3 regions of the Sphingobium sp. EM0848 genome follow, and region 1 is predicted to be linked to each of the others. Evidence: riboswitches for the same ligand, from Rfam matches in the RefSeq annotation. Region 1 holds a riboswitch; each other region holds the start of a gene.
The links. Region 1 has a riboswitch for cobalamin ahead of HUK73_RS15650 (TonB-dependent siderophore receptor). Riboswitches for the same ligand answer to the same signal wherever they lie in the genome.
Positions count from the first base shown of each region.

Region 2: linked by a shared signal. The riboswitch ahead of HUK73_RS25510 (HoxN/HupN/NixA family nickel/cobalt transporter) and the one ahead of HUK73_RS15650 (TonB-dependent siderophore receptor) in region 1 are both predicted to bind cobalamin.
Region 3: linked by a shared signal. The riboswitch ahead of HUK73_RS25535 (cobalamin biosynthesis protein CobG) and the one ahead of HUK73_RS15650 (TonB-dependent siderophore receptor) in region 1 are both predicted to bind cobalamin.

Region 1 is NZ_JABXWB010000001.1:3,212,441-3,214,635, forward strand. Features, by position in the region: gene HUK73_RS15650 (TonB-dependent siderophore receptor) at 1-1,348, opposite strand, end outside; cobalamin riboswitch at 1,552-1,791, opposite strand; gene dut (dUTP diphosphatase) at 1,960-2,195, shown strand, end outside.
Region 2 is NZ_JABXWB010000005.1:1,639,502-1,641,696, forward strand. Features, by position in the region: gene HUK73_RS25505 (LysR substrate-binding domain-containing protein) at 1-722, shown strand, start outside; cobalamin riboswitch at 791-1,021, shown strand; gene HUK73_RS25510 (HoxN/HupN/NixA family nickel/cobalt transporter) at 1,176-2,195, shown strand, end outside.
Region 3 is NZ_JABXWB010000005.1:1,646,874-1,649,068, forward strand. Features, by position in the region: gene cobO (cob(I)yrinic acid a,c-diamide adenosyltransferase) at 1-256, shown strand, start outside; gene bluB (5,6-dimethylbenzimidazole synthase) at 253-882, shown strand; cobalamin riboswitch at 949-1,178, shown strand; gene HUK73_RS25535 (cobalamin biosynthesis protein CobG) at 1,351-2,195, shown strand, end outside.

The DNA.
Region 1 (2,195 bases):
TTTCCGCCTTGAGGTTGGGGTTGCCGACGAAGCCGCTGGTCGGCGAATAGCCGAACAGTTCGGCGAAGGTCGGCGCCTTGATCCCGGTGCCGCCCGCCGCGTGCAGCCGCGTGCCGGTGTCGAAGTGATAGCTGGCCTGCGCGCGCCAGGTCGTGGCGTTGCGGAAACGGTCGTTGTCGTCATGGCGCAGAGCGATGCCGATGCCGCCGCGATCATCCAGTTGCAGCTGATACTGGCCGACAAAACCCCAGTTCGTGATCCGGCGGCGCGGATTGGCGGCGGAAACCTCGCCGCGGTTGTGGAACTGTTCGCGCTCATAATCGATGGCGCCTGTCAGCACATGGGACAGCGGCCCGGTCGAACCCAGCTTCAGGGTCGAAACCCAGCTTGCCTTGGTGCGCTGGCCATGGGTGCCGTAGGTGATGGCGCCGTCATCGTCCAGAAAGATGCGCTTGCTGTCCTGCATCTGGGCGCTGAAATCGTTGATCCACGGCCCGTCCGCCCCGACGGTCGCACCGACCAGTCCATAGAAGGCGTCATTCCGGTAGGAGCCGCCCGCGTCGATCGCATTGCCGGTGAAGACATAGTCCTGGCTGTTGGTATCCGCGTCGATGTGATTGTAGCGCGCCACGGCCCGCAGCGCGACGGAGCCGGCCTGATAGCCGATCTTGCCGCTGACCGTGCCGATCTTCGAACCGATGTCGCGCGATCCGCCCGGCGCCACGACATAGCCGCCAATGCCGGAATAGGAGCCGGTCAGCGCATAATCCATGTCGCCCACGGTGCCCGCGCCACGGACGGCGCCCTGCAACGTGTCGAAGGAGCCGCCCTCGATCCGGCCCGAAAAGCCCGGCAGATCGCGACCGCTGGCGGTCAGGTAGCTGATCACGCCGCCGATCGCATCGGAACCGTAAAGCGCGCTCTGCTCGCCGCGCAGCACCTCGATCCGGGCGCCTTCGTCGGCAAAGAGCGTCGCGAAATCATATTCGCCATAAGTCGCGTCGGACGCTTCGATGCCATCAATGACCATCAACGTGTGATTGCTCTCCGCGCCGCGAATGCGCACCTGCGTCAACCCGCCGACCGGCCCGGTGCGGGTCACGGCTATGCCGGGCACGTCGCGCAGGACGTCCGACACGATCTGCGTCTGCCGGTCGCGCAGGGCCGTCGTGTCCAGCACGGTGACGGACGTGCCGAAGGTCGCGGTCGATATGCCGCCCGCCGCGCGGGTGCCGGTGACGATAATCTGGTTCGTGACCATGTTTTCCTGGTCCGCGTCCGAAGCCTGCGCAAAGGCAGCGCTGCTCCAGGCAAGAGCAAGACAGGAGATGGCAATCGCGTTTTTCATGAAAATACCCCCTTGGCGCCTGAGCAGGCCGGGCGGGGCGTACCGATCCGTCCGACAAGGCGTGAACCCTGCCGGACATGCGACGGTCGGCCTGCATCCATGACCGGGCGCTCGCCCACGGACGCAAAGCCGCGCGGCCCCAGCCGCTTCGTTCGTCGCTCAGACGGAGAGTTACCGTGCCCCGGCCATCCCCTGGGCCAAAGCAAGAGCGACCAGACGCCGGCAGGTCTCCTGGCTCGCGGGTCATCGCTTGATGCACGACCTTCCCAGACCTCGCAGGATTTTGCGTTGGCCCAGTGGCTGGCGGCAGGACATCATGTCCCGGCCGCCTGTGCATCGCGCTCGCCGCTCACAGTTGCAGGGACAGCCACGGTTCCGAGGATTTCCTCTTGCCGCATTCCCTATTAAGCCCCTTTCGGGACACCGGCGCGATCTGGGATCGGGCATGCCCGATCCGGGGCAAGCGCATAGGCGAAGCGCAACGCTTTGTCCATTTCCCAAACGGGAAGGCCCGTCGGGGCCGTGGCGGAGCTTCCCCTTTCAGGATCGGAAAGGATGGGCTAGCCTGCGCGCGAACGAAACGTCCACTCCGATGTCACTGAGGAACTGTCTTGAGCGCCCAATTCGAACTGAAAATTCTCGACCAACGCATTCACGAATGGGGCCTCCCGGATTTTCAAACGGACATGTCGGCGGGAATCGACATGTATGCGTGCCTCGACGCTCCGCTGGAATTGCAGCCGCAGGCCGATGCGGTCCTGATTCCGACGGGCGTGGCGATCCTGATGAACGACCCGAATGTGGTCGCCTTTCTGCTCGCGCGCTCTGGCCTCGGCCACAAGAAGGG
Region 2 (2,195 bases), on a different contig from region 1:
CACGGCAAACCCTGGCTCAGGCCGAACGGGCCGCCCAGATCGCCCGCATGGCGCAACGCGCGCAGATCGGCCGTCTCGGCCTCGCCTTCACCACCTCCGGCCCTTTCGTGCCCACGGTGGCGCGGGCGCTTTATCGCTTCCGTCAGACCCATCCCCATGTCGAATTGATCCTGCGTGAACAGGGCCGTGACGAACAGTTGGAAAGCGTAGGGAGTCGCCAGCTCGATCTTGGCATCGTGCGCGATTATGCCGCGCCGGTCCTGCCCGAAGGCATGGTGTCGCAATGCCTTCTCAAGGAAGAAATGGTGCTGGCGCTGCGCGCCGATCATCCGCTGGCGCTGCGGTCGGCTCCTCCCGGCATTGCCGATCTGCGTGACGAGCCATTGGTGCTTTACGGTGCCCCCAATGGGACAGGCTTCACCGAACATTTCCTGACCCTGTGCGCGAAAGCTGGCTTCACACCCAAGGTCTCCCATGAAGCCCGCAGCCTCGCGACCCTGCTTGGCCTTGTCGCGGCGGGCTTTGGTCCCACGGTGCTTGCCCGGTCCATGGCGCGGCTGCATGTCGACAATGTCATCAACCGCGCCTTCGACGTGCCGGTGATGAGCTCACTCTGGCTGATCCATAACAGGGATCTGTCGCCAACCGGTCAGGCTTTCCTCAACACCCTGCTCGAGGAACGTCAGACGATCGAGGCCGCGCCCGCGCTTGCGCCGATATAGTAGCGCATCCCCCTTCCCATTTCCTGCCTCAGCCACTATGCACGGCTGCGAAAGTCGGCCTTTGGCTGGCTTTCGCTGATCGCGCCGGTGCCCCGTGCCAAGGGGCTTAATAGGGAATGCGGTGATGAATCCGCAGCTGTCCCTGCAACTGTAAGCGGTGAGCGAGACGCATATCGATTCTTCGGACCGCCGAAGGATCAGCCACTGGGCCGGACGCTAAATCCTGCGAGGCCTGGGAAGGCCATGTGTCGAGCTGCGACCCGCGAGCCAGGAAACCTGCCTGCGTCTGGTCGCTCTTGCCTTGGTCCAGGGGATGGCCGCGGCACGGTACTCCGTCTGAGCGACGCTTGACGCAGCGGAAGCTGCTGTCCGCATGCCGGGCGCAAGAGCGTCCGTCCGGCATGAAGGCAGTTTCCGTCCGGTTTCGCTGACGCCGACGGGGGACTGACCCTGATGACATCTGTTTCCAACGCACTGGCCCCGCCTGCCTTGCTGCGCCGCCGCGCGACCGGAATGTTCGCCGCATTGATCGGCGCCAATCTGGCCGCCTGGATCTGGGCTTTCACCCTCTTCGCGGGCAACAGCATGATGCTGGGCACGGCGCTGCTGGCCTGGAGCCTTGGCCTGCGCCATGCGGTCGATGCCGACCATATTGCCGCCATCGACAATGTGACCCGCAAGCTGATGCAGGACGGCCAGCGCCCACTGACCGTCGGCTTCTGGTTCGCCATCGGCCATAGCGGCATCGTCCTGATCGCCGCCGTCACCATCGCTATCGCCGCCAATGCACTGAGCCGGGTAGAGGCCATAGGCGCGATTGGCGGCGTCATTGCGACGATCATTTCCGCAACCTTCCTTTTCGCCATCGCGGCAATGAATCTGATCATCCTCAGATCTGTTCTCAGGACATTCAACCATGTTCGCAATGGTGGTGTCTATGTTGATGAAGATATGGATATTCTTCTTGGAAATCGCGGATTTCTCGCTCGCCTTTTCCGCCCGCTCTTCCGGCTGGTGACGCGCAGCTGGCACATGGCCCCGCTTGGCTTCCTCTTCGGCCTGGGTTTCGACACCGCCACGGAGGTCGCGATCCTCGGCCTGTCGGCGGGACAGGCCGCAAGCGGCCTTTCCATCTCGACCGTGCTCATCTTCCCGCTGCTCTTCGCCGTGGGCATGGCGCTGATCGACACGGCTGATGGCGCGCTGATGATGGGTGCCTATCAATGGGCCTTTGTGAAGCCGATCCGCAAACTCTACTACAACATCACCATCACACTCGTTTCCGCCCTCGTCGCGCTGCTGATCGGCGGGATCGAGGCGGCCGCGCTGCTCGGCGACAGACTGGGCCTGACGGGCGGCGTCTGGACGCTCGCCGCCGATCTGGGCGAGCATTTCAACAGTCTCGGCTTTCTCATCATCGGCCTGTTCGCCGCCTGCTGGGTGGTGAGCTGGGCCGTCTACCGCTGGAAAGGC
Region 3 (2,195 bases), on a different contig from region 1:
CAAACGCATGATCGCTGATCCCGCCTATGATATGGTCCTTGCCGATGAGCTTAACATCGTCCTGCGCTACGACTATCTGCCGGTGGAGGAGGTGGTTGAAGCCGTGACCACCCGCGGCGCGATGAAACATGTCCTCATCACCGGCCGCAACGCGCCCGACGCATTGATCGAGGCGGCCGATCTCGTCACGGAAATGACCCTTGTCAAACATCCCTTCCGCAGCGGCGTGAAGGCTCAGGCAGGAATCGAATTCTGACCCGCTCCACCTTCGACATCGCCGCCTTCGAGGATCTGGTCCATGCCCGCCGGGACGTACGGCATTTCAGAACCGATCCACTGAATGAAGCAGAGGTGGAGCAACTGCTGGCTCTCGCCCACAGCGCGCCTTCGGTCGGGCTGTCGCAACCCTGGCGTTTCGTGCGGATCGTCACGCCTGCATTGCGTGAAAGGCTCGCGGCTCACGTCGATGATCAGGTCGCAAAGGCGGGCAAGATCTATGACGGCAACGAAGACAAGCTCTATCGCAGCCTGAAACTGCACGGCCTGCGCGAAGCGCCGGTGCTGTTCGCCGTCTATTGCGACGAAGGCACCGAAACCGGCCATCGTCTGGGCGCGATGACCATGCCTGAAGCTCGCCGGTACAGCTGCGTGATGGCGATCCACACCCTCTGGCTCGCCGCGCGTATCCACGGCATCGGCCTTGGTTGGGTATCGATCATCGACCCGGCGACCGTCGATGCCATGCTGGAAATTCCCGAAAACTGGCGCTGCCTTGGTCTGTTGTGCCTTGGCTATCCGGTCAGCGAGGAAGCGACGCCCGAACTGGAACGGCGCGGCTGGGAGCGGCGGACCGACTGGCACTCCACCATCGTGACGCGCTGAAGCTTCGCCCCCTTTCCTTTCCCACTCTCTGCGCGTATGAAGCTGCCCTGGAACGGGTCTGTGCCCGCTCCATTCGATCGCGTCGGTGCCCTGCAAGGGGCTTGAATGGGAATGCGGTGCGGGAGGGAGACTCCCAAATCCGCGGCTGTCCCTGCAACTGTGAGCGGCGAGCAAGGCAAGGACCGACCGCCCCCTTTTCAAGCGGGGAAGGTCAGCCACTGGAGCGATCCGGGAAGGCCCCCTGCCCATGCTATGACCCGCAAGCCAGGAGACCTGCCGTACGCAAAGGTCGCTCTTGCCATGGTCCAGGGGATGGTCACGGCTCGGTTCTCCGCACGAGCGACGGTTTAAGCGGCTGGAAGGGCAATCTTCCAGTCGTCGTTGCGACGTGGGAGGTGAAGTCCAGTGCGAGACGCGCAGAGCGCCGACGCTGCCATTCGCGGCTGGTGCCCCACGGCATGGCGCCCGATGGCTGCGGGCGACGGGCTGTTGGTCCGCGTCCGTCCGTCGTTTGGACGGTTGAGCATTGCCCAGACGCTGGGCCTCAGCAAAGCCGCTCACCGCTACGGCAATGGCCTTGTCGATCTCACCAATCGCGCCGCGCTCCAGATCCGGGGCGTGACCGAGCAAAGCCACCGTCCTCTCCTCGAACGGCTGGTTGCCCTCGGTCTCACAGATCCCGACCCGGCGCGCGAAAGCCGCCGGAATTTCCTGCTGAACCCGGACTGGTCGACTGGCGATGATACGGAAAGCATCGCGCAAAACCTCCTCGGCCGCATCGATGATCTCCCCGATCTTCCTCCCAAGATCGGCATTGCCATTGACATCGGCCCAGCCCCCGCCCTCACCCACGTCCCCGCCGATTTCCGTTTCGAGCGCAGCGAAACCGGCGCCCTCCTGCTCCGTGCGGAGGGACGCACATTCGGCACGCCGACCAGTATCGAAACAGCGGCGCAGGACCTGACAGCGCTCGCCCGCTGGTTCCTCGATACGGGTGGCGCCAGCTCTGGTCGGATCGCGCGGCACAAGGCCCCGTTGCCGTTGGCCCCGACAATTGCGCCCGCCCATCCCCGCACCTTGCAACAGCTTCTGGCGCAAGCCCCAGGCCCCTTTCACGGCCTTCCTTTCGGTCAGATCGATGCGGACGGCCTTGCCGCCCTGGCCGAATCGCCAGGCGTCATAGGCCTTCGCCTCACTCCGTGGCGTGGCCTGATCCTCGAAGGAGGCACGATCAGTCCTGTTCCTACAGAACCGCCGCTCCTGATCGACGCCTGCCCCGGCGCGCCCGCATGTCCACAGGCAAGCGTCGCCAC